4 regions of the Synechococcus sp. JA-3-3Ab genome follow, and region 1 is predicted to be linked to each of the others. Evidence: riboswitches for the same ligand, from Rfam matches in the RefSeq annotation. Region 1 holds a riboswitch; each other region holds the start of a gene.

Region 1 (3,414 bases):
TCCCTGCCGATGATGCTGGGGCGGGAGATCCCCGGCCTGCCCCCCTGGCTGCAGGATCCGTGGTTGCAGTTGCTGCTGACGGCGCCGGTGCAGTTTTGGGTGGGCCAGCCTTTTTATCGTGGCGCCTGGGCGGCTTGGCAGCGACGCTCGGCGGATATGAATACCTTGGTAGCTTTGGGAACGAGCGCCGCTTTTTTCTACTCCCTTTTTCCAACCCTCTTTCCCAACTTCTTCCACCAGCAGGGCCTGCACCCGGATGTGTACTACGAAGTGGCGGCGGTGGTCGTCACCCTGGTGCTGGTGGGCAAATGGATGGAGCAGCGGGCCAAGGGGCAAACCTCCGAGGCCATTCGCAAGCTGATCGGGCTGCAGCCGAAAACGGCAAGGGTCATCCGCGACGGGGTGGAGCAGGATATCCCGATTGCGGCGGTGCAGGTGGGGGATCGCATCCGGGTGCGCCCCGGTGAGAAGGTGCCAGTAGACGGGGTGATCCTGGAAGGATCCTCCAGCCTGGACGAGTCGATGGTGACGGGCGAGAGCCTGCCGGTGAGCAAGTCGGCAGGAGATGAGGTTATCGGGGCCACCCTCAACCAGACGGGCAGCTTTGTGATGGAAGCGCGGCGGGTGGGCAAAGATACGCTTCTGGCCCAGATCGTGCGCCTGGTGCAGGAGGCCCAGGGATCCAAAGCTCCCATTCAACAGGTGGCGGATCGGGTGACGGCCTGGTTTGTGCCGGCGGTGATCGGGGTAGCCATCCTAACTTTTGTGCTCTGGTGGGGGCTGGCGGGCAATCCGACGCTGGCTTTGGTGAACACCATTGGGGTGCTGATCATCGCCTGCCCTTGTGCGCTGGGGTTGGCCACCCCCACCTCGATCATGGTGGCGACGGGGCGGGGGGCAGAACTGGGGATCCTGGTGAAGCGGGCCGAAAGCCTGGAATGGCTGGCCCATCGCCTGGGCACAGTCGTCCTGGACAAAACCGGCACCCTCACCGAAGGCCGTCCCAGCGTCACCGAGATCTGGACGCCAGGATCTTCCCCCCTAGCCCTGTTGCGCCTGGCAGCGGTGGTGGAACAACACTCGGAACATCCGCTGGCCCAGGCAGTGGTGCAAAAAGCCGAAGCCGAAGGCATCTCGATCCCGCCGGCCCAGCACTTTCAGGCAAAAGTGGGCGAGGGGGCAGAAGCCTGGGTGGAGGATCAGTGGGTCGGCATCGGTCGGCTGAGCTGGTTGCAGGCGATGGGGATCGCTTGGGATCCCTCTTGGTTGGAGCGGGTTCAGACCTGGGAAAGCCAGGGCAAAACGGTGATCGGCGTGGCGCAATCCCACCGTCTGGTGGGGCTGTTGGCCATTGCCGACCCCATTAAACCCACCTCCCCTGTAGCGGTGCGCCAGCTTCAGGAGATGGGCCTGGAGGTGATCCTGCTGACCGGGGATAACCCCACCACCGCCCAGGCCATTGCTCGGCAGGCAGGCATTCGCCGGGTGATCGCCCAAGTCCGCCCTGAGCAAAAGGCAGCCTATATTCGCCAGCTCAGACGGCCCCGCCACCGGGTAGCGATGGTGGGAGATGGCATTAACGATGCGCCGGCACTGGCAGAAGCCGATGTGGGGATCGCCATCGGGACGGGCACCGATGTGGCCATAGCCGCCAGCGACATTACCCTGATATCCGGCGATTTGCGGGGCGTGGTTACCGCCATTCAACTTAGCCGCGCCACCCTTGCCAACATCCGCCAAAACCTCTTCTTCGCCTTTATCTACAACACGCTCGGGATCCCGATTGCCGCCGGGGCGCTCTACCCCTTCACCGGTTGGCTGCTCAACCCCATGCTGGCGGGGGCGGCCATGGCCTTGAGCTCTGTTTCCGTAGTGGCTAATGCCCTGCGGCTGTGGCATTTTCGGCCCTCACCCCCAACCCCTCTCCCTGGGGGAGAGGGGAGCTAGGGATCAAGGCAGGGGGCCGGGGCTATCCCCCCAGGGGGGCTTGGTGAACGGCAGGCGGCAAGCTAACCTAAGAAGCTCGGGCAGACTGGGGAAAGCGCGGTGCAAATCCGCCACTGTGACGCAACTGTGATGGGATCCCTCCCTCAGCCAGAACACCCACCTGCCCTTGTCCTGTACCCCTTGCGATTCACAAGGAACGGAGTTTTTTGTGTTGGATGTCCTCAGTTTTTCCCCTCCCCGTGCGGTTGGGCAGTTTTCTTCTCCTGCCTTGCCCCTGTTGCTCATCGGCCATGGATCCCGTGACCCTGAAGGGCAGCAAGCCTTTCTGGAGCTGGCCCAAGTTTATCAATCCCTCACCCCCCATCGGCCGGTGATCCCCTGCTTTTTGGAGCTAGCCCAGCCCAGTATTGCCCAGGGGGTGGAACAATGCTTGGCCCAAGGGTGGCAGGAGATCGTGGCCCTGCCGCTGCTGCTTTTTGGGGCGCGCCACAACAAGTTCGACGTGACGGTGGAGCTGGATCGTCTGCAGGCCCTCCACCCGCAGTTGCGCATCCACTACGGCGGGCCGCTGGGGATCCGGGTCGAGATCTTGCAACTGTTGCGGGAGCGATTGGCCACTCTGCTGGCTGCCCAGCCGCAGCAGATCCCAGGGGCGGAAACGGTGTTGCTGTTTGTCGGTCGCGGCTCCAGCGATCCCGAAGCCAACGCCGAAGCCTGTAAGCTGGCCCGGCTGCTTTGGGAAGGATCCGGGTTTGCTGCCGTGGAAACCTGCTTTATCGGCATCACCCATCCCCGCCTGCCGGTGGGTCTGGAGCGGGCCCTCTCTTGGCAGCCGCGCCGGGTGGTTGTGCTGCCCTATTTTCTCTTTACAGGGGTGCTGGTGAAAAAAATCGAGGCGGCGGTGGAAGAACGGCGACGCCAATACCCCGAGATCGACTGGCTGATGCTGCCGGAATTGGGCCTTGTGGACGCGGTGCTGCACAGCCTGCAGCAACTGGAGCAGGAAGCTCTCCAGGGCCAAACCCTGATGAACTGCCACCTCTGCAAGTTTCGCCTGGCGGTGAGCGCAGAGCTGGGAGCGGGGCATACTCATCACCATGACCATGACTCCCATGGGCACGGATCCCATCACCATCACTCTCACCATCACCACAACCACGGCCATACCCCCGCAGCAGCAGCGGATCCCTGGGCCGAATTGCAGAGCTACCACCAGCGGGCTTGGCAAGTGCCCTAAGCGAGAAACAGAGGCTGCCGGCGGGATAAACTGAGATGCAGGCAGGCGATCTGTGAACCTGACCTCTGGTTCTCCTGCTCCGGTGGTTCTGCTAGCGAAAAAACAGAAACGATGATGTTCTCCCGCTCCTCTTGGGTCTCAGGTGCCGCTGCCGCGGGGAGCGGGATCTTTGTCTTCGCGTTGGTGGTGGGCCTGCTGGATCAGATCCTGCCGACCCTGCCCAAGGTTTC
Region 2 (3,414 bases), 720 kb from region 1:
ACTTAAGTATTCTGGCCAGCGCTCTTTTTTCAAGGGCAGCCCCTCTCGCAGCGCTGGCTCGTCCACCTGCACCATCGCGGCTCCGGCAGCTTCCAAGTCGGCCACCTCTGCCCGCAGGGCCAGGGCAATTTGCAGGGCCTGCTCGCGACGGGAAACGTCAACGCGGGGGAAGGACCAGTTGAGCATGGTTACCGGCCCTGTCAGCATCCCCTTGACCGGCTTTTGAGTCAGAGATTGGGCCACCTTGAACTCCCGCACCGTCATGGGGCGAGGGCGAGACACGTCGCCGTAGAGAATGGGGGGACGCACGCAGCGGCTGCCATAGCTCTGCACCCAGCCGTGCTCGGTAAAAGCAAAGCCCTGCAGTTGTTGGGCGAAGTATTCCACCATGTCGGTGCGCTCGAACTCACCATGCACCAGCACATCCAGGCCAATTTCTTCTTGGATGCGGATGCACTTGGCAATTTCGGCGTCGATGGCAGCTTCGTATTCGGCCTGGGAGATCTCGCCCTTTTTGTACTTGACCCGCCACTGCCGGACTTCGGGGGTTTGGGGAAAAGAGCCGATGGTGGTGGTCGGCAGCGGTGGCAGCTTGACCTGCCGGCCTATACGCTGCTCGTAGGGAAGGGAGCGCTGGAAGTCCTGCGCCGTCAGGTTAGCCAAGGCCTGGCGCACTGTAGAGTTGGGGGGATTGAAGTCCTGGAAGGCCTGCCACTGCTGCTCCAGCTCCTGCTGCTGGGCGGCGGTGTCTTCGCCGTTGAGGGTGCGGGCCAGCAGAACCACCTCGGCCAGCTTCTGCTCGGCAAAGCTGAGAACATTGCGCAAAGGCTCTGGCAGGTGGGTTTCCAGAGCAGCGTCGTGGGGCACAAATTGGAGCGAGCAAGAAGGCTGCACCCGCAGGTTGGGGGCTAGGGCTTGCAGCTCTTGCAGAGTGGCCAGAACGGCTTTGGGCTGGATCTGCCAGATGTTGCGCCCGTCCACTACCCCCGCCCCCAGGATCTTGTCGGCGGGGAAGCCGTGGGCTCTGACCAGTTCCAGGTTGTGGCCGCGGGTGAAGTCGAGGCTGAGGCCAGCTACCGGAAGCTCCACCGCCCAGGGGTAAGTCTCCCCCAAGTCGTCAAAGTAGGTAACCAGGTGGAGAGGGATCCCCACGCTTGCAAGCCAGCGGTAGGTCTGCTCCACCGCTTCCTGAAGACTTTTGCCTTCGCTGGTCACCAAGATGGGCTCATGGACTTGCACTTCCCGGATCCCCAGGCGCTGCAGCTCCTGCAAGAGTTCTCTGTAGAGAGGAAGCAGCTTCTCCAGATCCCCCCGCAACTCGCCAGAGCGCTGGCTTAGAGCAAGAAGGGTAACCGGACTGAGGAGGACGGGGCTGGTGCGGTTTCCTAGGATCCCTTGCGCCCGTCGCACCGTGGCCAGGAAGTCGTCGAAATGGGCCTGAGGGATCGCGTCGGCCTCAATTTCCGGCACCAGGTAGTGGTAGTTGGTGTCAAACCACTTGGTCATTTCCAAGGCCGGCAGCCCCTCCTGCCCCCGCGCCATGGCAAAGTAGCGCTCCAGGCCTGATAAGCTCTGAAACCGGGAGGGAATCAGCCCCAGCCAGGTGGCCCAGTCCAAAACGTGGTCGTAGAGGGTTTGATCTCCTACGGCAATGTGGTCGAGGTTGGCCTGTCGCTGGGTTCGCCAGGCCTGACTCTCCAGATCCTGCAGCGTCGCCAACAAGGCTTCCGCCTCCAGGGTGCCGCCCCAAAAGGCCTCCAGGGCTTTCTTCAGCTCGCGGCGCTTGCCCATGCGGGCATAGCCTAGGGTTTGAGTTTCAATGGCCATAAGGTACCTTGTCCTGAATCGAATTCGGTAATTGAGGTTGCCGCCAGTTGTCATCCAACCTAGGCAGCAAGAGATGGCCGCCGACATGCCTATCGGTGGCATCCCGGCAGAAGGTTTTCCCTAGGCCAGGAAACCTGCCGGAGCTGTCAAGGCGTTCCTTCACCCTGGCGGCTTGCCCACTCTGCACAGGGGGATGCCCAGAGGACTCTTTTGTGCAACCAAAGCGAGCAACCGTCCTCCTAGCTGCCCCTGAGCTATCTGCTCAGCTCTCTTGTCCGCGCTTTTGACTGAGTGCCTACGATCCGAGAGCGTCGAAAATCCGTAAGCAGGCCGATGAAAAAACTTCGAGACGGGAACGGGCTAACGTCAAAATGGGGAGCATATCTGTACCTCGCAGATATGGTGAACTGTGGAAAAACCGCCGGCGGGCATTCTGACTTGCTCAGTTTTGGAGGGGCTGGCTTGCGTTTCAAGGCCTCTTGCAACAACGAACTAGGGATCCCAAGTCCAAAACCGGCTCACAGCTGCGGGACAGCGGCAGATTCTCACTGCACTTTCCCCGTTGCCTCTGACGGCTGATCCCCGTCAGAACCGACAGTAGACTTTATCCTATCACTGGTTTTAGCGGGACTGGGCGGATTTGAACCGCCGACCTAGCGCTTAGGAGGCGCTTGCTCTATCCAGGCTGAGCTACAGCCCCAGGTCAGGTACCTCACTGATACTAGCAGAGAGGCTAGGGGGTATCGCCGCAAGGCTGCCGAGCAATAGCGTTCTTATGGAATTGCTGGAACAAAGGCTTTGCTTTCTGACACAAAACCCAACGCGGCGGCTCACCCCAGTAGTACTCTTTTTTCCAAATGGGCAAGCGCTCCTTGATTGCATCAATGATGTAACGTGCTCCAGCAAAAGCGGCGCCGCGATGTTCAGCTGTAGCACCAACCCAAACCGCAATATCACCAATTGCAAGATGACCCTGGCGGTGACAGGCAACAGCACCGCAGAGGCCAAACTTGGCGTGGGCTTCTCGGAGGATCTTCTCGCCCTCCTTCTGGGCAAGGATCTCGTAGACTTCGTACTCCAAGCTGAGAACAGGTTTGCCCTGGCTGTGGTTGCGTACCCAGCCCTCGAAGGTTACTAAGGCACCCGCTGTGTTATTGACGAGCAAACGACTGAGTTCAGCTGGCTGGATGGTGCTATCCACAATTAGAAAACGCAGCATTTAGCCCCCACAAACTGGTGGAATGAAAACTACCAAGGCACCTTCATCTATCGGCCTAGTCAAGTCACAGAACTCATGATTGACAGCAACCTTAACGTCCTCCGCTGCTAGCGAAAATCCATACTTTGCTTGCAGCTGCTGATAGAGCTCTAGGTAGTTTGCTGCACTGGTTTGCAGCACTTCGCTGCTCCGCTGAGCCTGTTCCCGCAGCACTGCTACATATTGAATTGTTACGGTCTTACTTAGGACAGATTGAGTTACCATGGCTGCAACTACCCCAAACGGATTGGAAAGTGGCATACTCCTCGGCGGTATTGACGTTCATGAGCTCGACCTCATGGTTGGGGGTAACTAGGGTGCAGGGCTGC
Region 3 (3,414 bases), 1.2 Mb from region 1:
CGGCGGCACCTACATGAGCCCGACCTTGGCCCGGCAAAACGTTGCCCTGCTGGCAGAGACCGGCTCAGAGGTGCGGGGGGTTACCCTGCGCAACCAGGGTCGGCGCGGCTACGCCCTCTGGGTAGAATCGGCTTCCCCGCGCATTCTCAACAACAGCTTTGTGGGCAGCATCCACGACGGCATTTTCATCGCCGGCGCCTCCAACCCCTGGATAGAAGGCAACCGCTTCTACAAAAACGGGGCCAACGGCATCTCCGTCTTGGGCACCTCCCAGCCCACCATTGTCAACAACCTCTTCCAAGAGACCGGCTTTGGCCTCACCATCGACCAGCGCTCGGCGCCGATTGTGCGCAACAACCGCATCCTGCAAAACCGCACCGGCATTGTGGTCGGCGGCAGCGCCCGTCCCATCCTGCGCAACAATCTCATTGCCCGCAACCTGGAGACTGGCCTGACAGCTATCACCACCGCCCAGCCAGATTTGGGCACGGCTTCGGATCCCGGCAACAACATCTTTGAGGGGAACGGCCAGTACGACATCCACAACGCCACCCGCGGCCTGCGCCTCAACGCCAATGGCAACCAACTGGCCGGCAAAACCAAAGGGGAGCTGGATCTGGCCGGCCAGACCACGGTGGCTGCGCTGCCCAGCAACGCCCCGCCACCCATTGCGGCAGGCGGCTTGACGCTGCCCACACCTCCGCAGGCCGAGCCTCCGGCTCCCAGCAGGGATCCCCAGCCGGCGGCGGCCTCTCCCACCTTGCCGGTGGTGACGGTGCCCCAATCGACTGCCCCCGTTCCCCCTCCTGCAGCGGGATCGGGAGGGCGCATTTTGCCCAGTGCCCCCCCTCAGCCGGCAGGCGCTCAACCCCAGGAGTTTGTTGCCGTCCCCTTCACCCCCGATGGCTCCACCACGCCTGCCCAACCGGTTGAGCCTGCTCCTGCCACTCCCGTCCGCCAGCAATCTGTGGCTCCTCTCACGGATATTACTACCCTCCTGCCACCCCCGGCTCGCCGACAAGCGGGCAGCAGCCCAACAACCCCCCCTGTTCCCGTTGCCGCGGCTCCAGAACCGGCGGTAGCCCCAGCAGAGTCGGCCACCCGCTTTCGTGTGCTGGTGACCCCCAAGGGCAGCGACGATTTGCAGCGGCTGCGGCAGCTCGTCCCCGAAGCGGTGGAGACCGTGTTCAACGGCAGGAGGGTGCTGCAGGCCGGCCTCTACGACAGCCGCAGCCAGGCCCAGTCAGTCTTGGATCGGCTGTTGGACGCCGGCTTTGACGCGGTGGCGGAGATGATCTTCCGTTGACCTCACTGCCCAGGGATCCCCCCCGGCAGGATAGGAACTCCCCAGCAGGGAATGTATGATGCCTAGCACGGCTTTTTCCAGAGCAATGGGGAGGAAAGCCGTGCCGTCAGGTTGTCCTGGGGATCAGCCAGGGCAAGCAATGGGGAAAGTCCGGTGCAAATCCGGCGCTGTGCCGCAACTGTGATGGGCTGAGGCCCTCAGTCAGGATGCCCGCCTGCGGCTTTGGCTCAAAGCTTAGCCCTTCCGCGTCGCACGGAAGCAGGAGCAACCGGATGAAAGTAACTGTATGTCTCAGCCTTGGGCTGGGGATCTTGAGTTTGGGGATCCCGGCCTGGGGGCAGGCAATCTTGGATACCGGCCTCAGCGCCGAGATTTTGAATCAACCCGTCACCACCCCGTTTCGCCGTCCCGGCCTGCTGCGAGAGTCTTCCCGCCCAGTCTATGTCATCACCCGCCAGCAGATGCGCCAGCAAGGGGCAAGGACGGTGCAGGAAGCCCTGCGCTACTTGCCCGGGATCCTCAGCGATGGCACAGCGGGAACTCAGTTGGGAGCTCTTAGCTCTCAATTCATGCGAGGGGCGCGAACGGCGCAGGTATTGGTGCTCTTGGATGGCCGCCCTCTCAACGATCTGGGTTTTTTCGGGGGGTTTGACCTCTCGCAAATCACCACCGATGTCGTCGAGCGAATTGAAGTCTCCCCCGGCGGCGGCTCTACCCTGTACGGCTCAGACGCCGTTGGCGGCGTGATCAACATCGTCACGGTGGAGCCGCAGCCAGAAACGGAGACGGTGCTGGAAGCGGCGGTCGGCAGCTACGGTCTCAATGAGCAAGGGATCCAAAGTCGCGGCCAAGCCCAGGATCTGGGCTGGGTGCTCAGCTATCGCCGTCTGCAAAGTAACAACGACTTTCCCTTTGCCATTGAGCGGCTGGGCAAGTCAGGCAGGCGGGAAAACTCGGCGGTGGAGTACCACAACTTGCAGGCCAAGCTCACCTGGCAACTGGCCGAAGATCAAGTCCTAACAGCCAACGCCCTCTACCTCAACAAAGCCTTTCGCGTGCCCGGTAGTGTAGAGTTTCCCTCTCCCGACGCAGAGCAAAACACCAACGATCTGCTGCTGGATCTCAGTTGGCTGTGGACTCAGGAAACAGGATCCCTGCAGGCAAGAGTCTTTTTGGACGATCTCAACTACCGCTTCAGCGCTCCGCAAAGCCAGGGATCCCGCGACGTCATCTTGCGCAATGGCTGGGGATCCCAGCTTCAATATGCTTGGCAGGCCGGCGAAAACCTAGAGGGAGTTTTGGGGGCAGATTATCGCTCTATCTCAGCCCGCAATACGACTTTTTCTTTTGCCAGGGGTTCTGCCAATATCAACTACGACGATACGGTTAACCAGGGGGCCCTGTTTGCCCGCCTGGACTACAGCCCGGATCCCCAGTTCCACCTCGACCTGGGCATCCGTCAGGACTTCAGCAGTTTGGCCAACGGCTCGGCCACCTCGCCGGCTGTGGGGATCCGGTGGGCAGTTGCCGAGGGAACTACCTTGAGGGCCAGCTACGCCGGCAGCTTTCGCACTCCCTTGATCTCGGAATTGTTCTTCCGGCTGCGCGGCTTTTTTGAAGTGGATGGCAACCCCAATCTCCGCCCAGAGCGAGGGGAGAGCTTGGACATCGGCCTGGATCAAACCTTGGGAGATTTTGGCCTGCTGCGCTTAACTTTTGCCCACAACCGCATCCGCGATGGCATCACCTTTGTCAGCCTTGGGCCGCGCCGGGGAACCTATGAAAATATCGGGCTGGTCGAATATACCGGCCTGGAAGCGGCTTTAGATTTGCGTTTGGGGGAAAACTGGACGCTTTTTGCCAACTATACCCTCAATGATCCCATCATCCGCGCTGCCCTTAACCCGGCCACAGTTGGCAAAGAGCTAGCCTTTGTAGGAGCCGATAGCTTCAATCTAGGCCTAAGCTACCGCCACGAGCAGGGCTGGTACGGCTCGATTTTGGTCCATCACATTGGGAGCTTTTTTACCAACAATGCCAATACGGAATCCCTGCCAGGCTACACCACCGTGGCTCTGCGCGGCGGGATCCCGTTGGCTGAGGCCCTG
Region 4 (3,414 bases), 690 kb from region 1:
GGGTTTGCGAGCATAATCAGGCCCGTGGGCATGTTGAGGCACGATACCCAAGGTGATGAGGCGGTTGACAAAAGTACTTTGGGGTTTTTGCAGCCGCAGCTCCACCGTATGAGTGTCGATAGCTACTGCTTCCTTTAGGGCGGTTAGGTCGACCAGACCACCACTCCGAGCTGCTTGGTTAAAGGTGTAAGCCACGTCCGCTGCTGTGACAGGTTTTCCATCGGAGAAGACTGCATCCTTTCGTAGGGTTACCGTCCAGGTTAGGCCATCTTGGCTGACAGTGTAGCCAGTCGCCAGGTCGTTTACAATCTCAAGGTTCTCGTCCCGCCGCAGCAGAGTGCTTTGGAACAAAGGCGAACCGTAACGTCCCCAGCCCAGGGTGGGATCAAATCCTTCTTCCCTTTCCCCTCCAATGGCCAGCACGATTTGATCGCTGGATCCTGCTAGCTTTGGATCGAAAGCTGTCCGCTTAGCAGCATTCTGAGCGCATCCAGCCCACATCTGGCTCAGCAAGAAGAGGCCCACAGACCACACAGTTACTTTTAAGCTTGATGCCATAGAAACCCCGATCTGTCGCTTTTTCAGCAAAAAGGAGCAAACCCCCTTGCCTCCTGGACAAGACTTATGGCAGCTAAGCTATCACTGCCTTATCTTGAGAGCAATGCAGGGGGGGAGGATGTTTAGAGGATTCCGATGACTTCCTGCAAGACCGCTGGGTGAAAGGTGAGGTCTGGTAGCTCCAAAGGCTGCTGGCTTGGTGATGATTGAAGCACTCTACTCCCGTCTCTGAACTCCGTGATACGATGTAGCTCAGCTATCGGTTCTGACGGGGATCAGCCGCCAGAGGAAACGGGGAAAGAGCAGTGAGAATCTGCCGCTGTCCCGCAGCTGTGATCCGGTTTAGGAGAAGTTCTGCAGCAAATCTCTAGAGTCATTCGCTGCCGATCCAGATCTTGTCCCCCAAAACCGTGTCAGTCAGAATGCCCGCCGATGGTTTTTCTAAACTTCACAACATCTGCGAGGTACAGATGGTAACTGTCTTGGCTTTAGCTCGTTTCTGCTTTCGTTATCCTGAGCATTTTCCCGGCGTTGCTCCCACAAGCTTTCGGTACTCCTCAGCAGTAGAAATAAGTCCAAGAACCCAAGCAAGACTCTGAGCCAGTTGGCCGGGAGAGAGTAAATTTTGGGTGCTGTTGCACCAAGATCTATCAAGATCTACAGCCCGCCTACGCGAAGGAAAGAGTGAGATGTCAGGCTTCCTGACTTCAATTGGTGGCTGGCAAGTAGCCACTGCGATCGCTGGCTGCGTTGAGTATCTTTTTTGCGCAAAAGGCAGTGTTTTGTTGGGGTTCCAGAGGCAAGAGAGGAACAGCCGGTTTCTTCCTTGGCGGGCGGGATCCCAGTTGAGGGCGAATTGAACGCAGGAAAATTAGAAAACTCAGTATTTGGGATGGCACACAACATGACTGCACAAACCATGACATTGGGGTATGCCCGCATGGGCAAGCGCCGCGAGCTCAAAAAAGCTTTGGAAGGCTTTTGGAGTGGTGCCCTAGGGTCAGAGGCTCTGCTGGCTACCTTTTGGGATTTGGAGACTCAAGCCTGGCAGACTCAGCTACAAGCTGGGATTGATCACATTGCGGTAGGGGATCAGACTCTCTACGACCATGTACTGGACTGGGCCACCTGGCTGGGGCTGATCCCCTCTCGGTTCCGAGGTCTGTCGGGTTTAGACCGCTACTTTGCCATGGCGCGGGGGCGGGAGGGCCTGCCGGCTTTGGAAATGACCAAGTGGTTTGACACCAACTACCACTACTTGGTACCCGAAATTGAGCCGGAAGCCGATCCCAGTCCTAACTTTGGGGATTTTTTGGAAAGAGTTCGGCGGGCCCAAGGGATCCTAGGGGAGCGCACCAGCCCCGTTGTCCTCAGTCCAGTGACTTTGCTCTGCCTTAGCCAGCGATCTGGGGATCTGCGGGCGGACTTGGAAAAGCTCCTTCCTCTGTACCGGGATCTCCTCCAGGAGTTAAAACAGCTGGGGATCCCAGAAGTCCAGATTCACGATCCCATTTTGGTTACCAGCCAGGGAAGTGGCCTGCGGGAAGCTGTGGAAATGAGCTACCGCCAGTTGGCAACCGCCGGGATCCGTGTCCACTTGGTCACCTACTTCGATGACCTGGGGGAGACTTACCCCTGGGTGGTGCAACTGCCGGTGGCCGGCATTAGCCTTGACTTTACCCGTGGCCACACCCTGGATCTGGTAAGAACCTATGGCTTTCCGGCTGACCAGATCCTAGGTGCTGGCGTAGTGGACGCTCGGAATGTCTGGAAGGTTCAGCCTGAGACCGTCTTGGCCAGCCTGCGGGAGCTGCAGGGGGTAGCTCCCAACCTACGGGTGCAGCCTTCCGCTTCGTTGCAATTTGTGCCCCACGACGCTGCTCTGGAAGCCCAGTTGCCGGAACCCCTCAGAAATGTCCTCAGCTTTGCCGAACAGAAGCTGGCCGAAGTAGCTCTCCTGGCGCGAGCCCTCAACGGCGAAGACACTGCTGCCCAGCAGGCGGAAATCCAGCAGCAGTGGCAGAGCTTTGCGCAGTTTAGCCCCCCCAACCCCCAAGTGCGCCAGGCTTTGGCCAACCTCAAGCTCCAGGACTTCGAGCGATTCCTGCCCTACGAGCAGCGCCTAAGTCGGCAGGTTCAGCTACCACCTTTGCCCACCACCACCATTGGCTCCTTCCCCCAAACTCCAGAGGTGCGGCAGTGGCGAGCTAAGTACAAAAGAGGGGAGGTTTCGCAGGCGGAGTACGAAGCAGCCATTGACGCTGAGATTGCCAAGTGCATCCGCATTCAAGAAGAGATTGGCCTGGATGTGTTGGTGCATGGAGAATTTGAGCGCACCGACATGGTGGAGTACTTTGCCCAGAAGCTGGAAGGCTTTGCCTTCACTGAACACGGCTGGGTGCAGAGTTACGGCAGCCGCTGCGTGCGCCCTCCCATTCTCTACGGCGACGTGGTTCGCCCCCAACCCATGACAGTGCGGGAATTCCAAGTAGCCCAGTCCCACACCCAAAAGCCGGTGAAAGGCATGCTCACGGGGCCAGTGACTATGCTCAACTGGTCCTTTCCCCGTGTTGATATTCCCCGGCGGGAGCAGGCTTTGCAGATTGCCCTGGCCTTGAGAGCCGAAGTGGCAGATCTGGAAGCGGCTGGAGCGGTGATGGTGCAAGTGGATGAGCCGGCACTGCGGGAGGGGCTACCTCTGAAAAAAGAACGCTGGCCAGAATACCTCAGCTGGGCAGTGGATGCCTTTCGCCTAGCTACCGGCGGGGCCAAGCCGGAAACCCAGATTCACACCCACATGTGCTACTCAGAGTTTGGGGACATCATCGAGCACATTGAGCGGCTGGATGCCGACGT

The links. Region 1 has a riboswitch for cobalamin ahead of CYA_RS11165 (sirohydrochlorin chelatase). Riboswitches for the same ligand answer to the same signal wherever they lie in the genome.
Region 2: linked by a shared signal. The riboswitch ahead of metE (5-methyltetrahydropteroyltriglutamate--homocysteine S-methyltransferase) and the one ahead of CYA_RS11165 (sirohydrochlorin chelatase) in region 1 are both predicted to bind cobalamin.
Region 3: linked by a shared signal. The riboswitch ahead of CYA_RS05185 (TonB-dependent receptor) and the one ahead of CYA_RS11165 (sirohydrochlorin chelatase) in region 1 are both predicted to bind cobalamin.
Region 4: linked by a shared signal. The riboswitch ahead of metE (5-methyltetrahydropteroyltriglutamate--homocysteine S-methyltransferase) and the one ahead of CYA_RS11165 (sirohydrochlorin chelatase) in region 1 are both predicted to bind cobalamin.

Annotation. Positions count from the first base shown of each region.
Region 1 is NC_007775.1:2,381,455-2,384,868, forward strand. It holds gene CYA_RS11160 (heavy metal translocating P-type ATPase) at 1-1,947, shown strand, start outside; cobalamin riboswitch at 1,983-2,126, shown strand; gene CYA_RS11165 (sirohydrochlorin chelatase) at 2,156-3,184, shown strand; gene CYA_RS11170 (hypothetical protein) at 3,296-3,414, shown strand, end outside.
Region 2 is NC_007775.1:164,557-167,970, forward strand. It holds gene metE (5-methyltetrahydropteroyltriglutamate--homocysteine S-methyltransferase) at 1-1,827, opposite strand, end outside; cobalamin riboswitch at 2,233-2,438, opposite strand; tRNA gene CYA_RS00805 (tRNA-Arg) at 2,453-2,527, opposite strand; gene CYA_RS00810 (molybdopterin synthase catalytic subunit) at 2,561-3,046, opposite strand; gene CYA_RS13900 (MoaD/ThiS family protein) at 3,047-3,346, opposite strand; gene moaC (cyclic pyranopterin monophosphate synthase MoaC) at 3,285-3,414, opposite strand, start outside.
Region 3 is NC_007775.1:1,133,306-1,136,719, reverse strand. It holds gene CYA_RS05190 (DUF1565 domain-containing protein) at 1-1,306, shown strand, start outside; cobalamin riboswitch at 1,398-1,539, shown strand; gene CYA_RS05185 (TonB-dependent receptor) at 1,579-3,414, shown strand, end outside.
Region 4 is NC_007775.1:142,905-146,318, reverse strand. It holds gene CYA_RS00710 (ABC transporter substrate-binding protein) at 1-423, opposite strand, end outside; cobalamin riboswitch at 802-1,007, shown strand; gene metE (5-methyltetrahydropteroyltriglutamate--homocysteine S-methyltransferase) at 1,463-3,414, shown strand, end outside.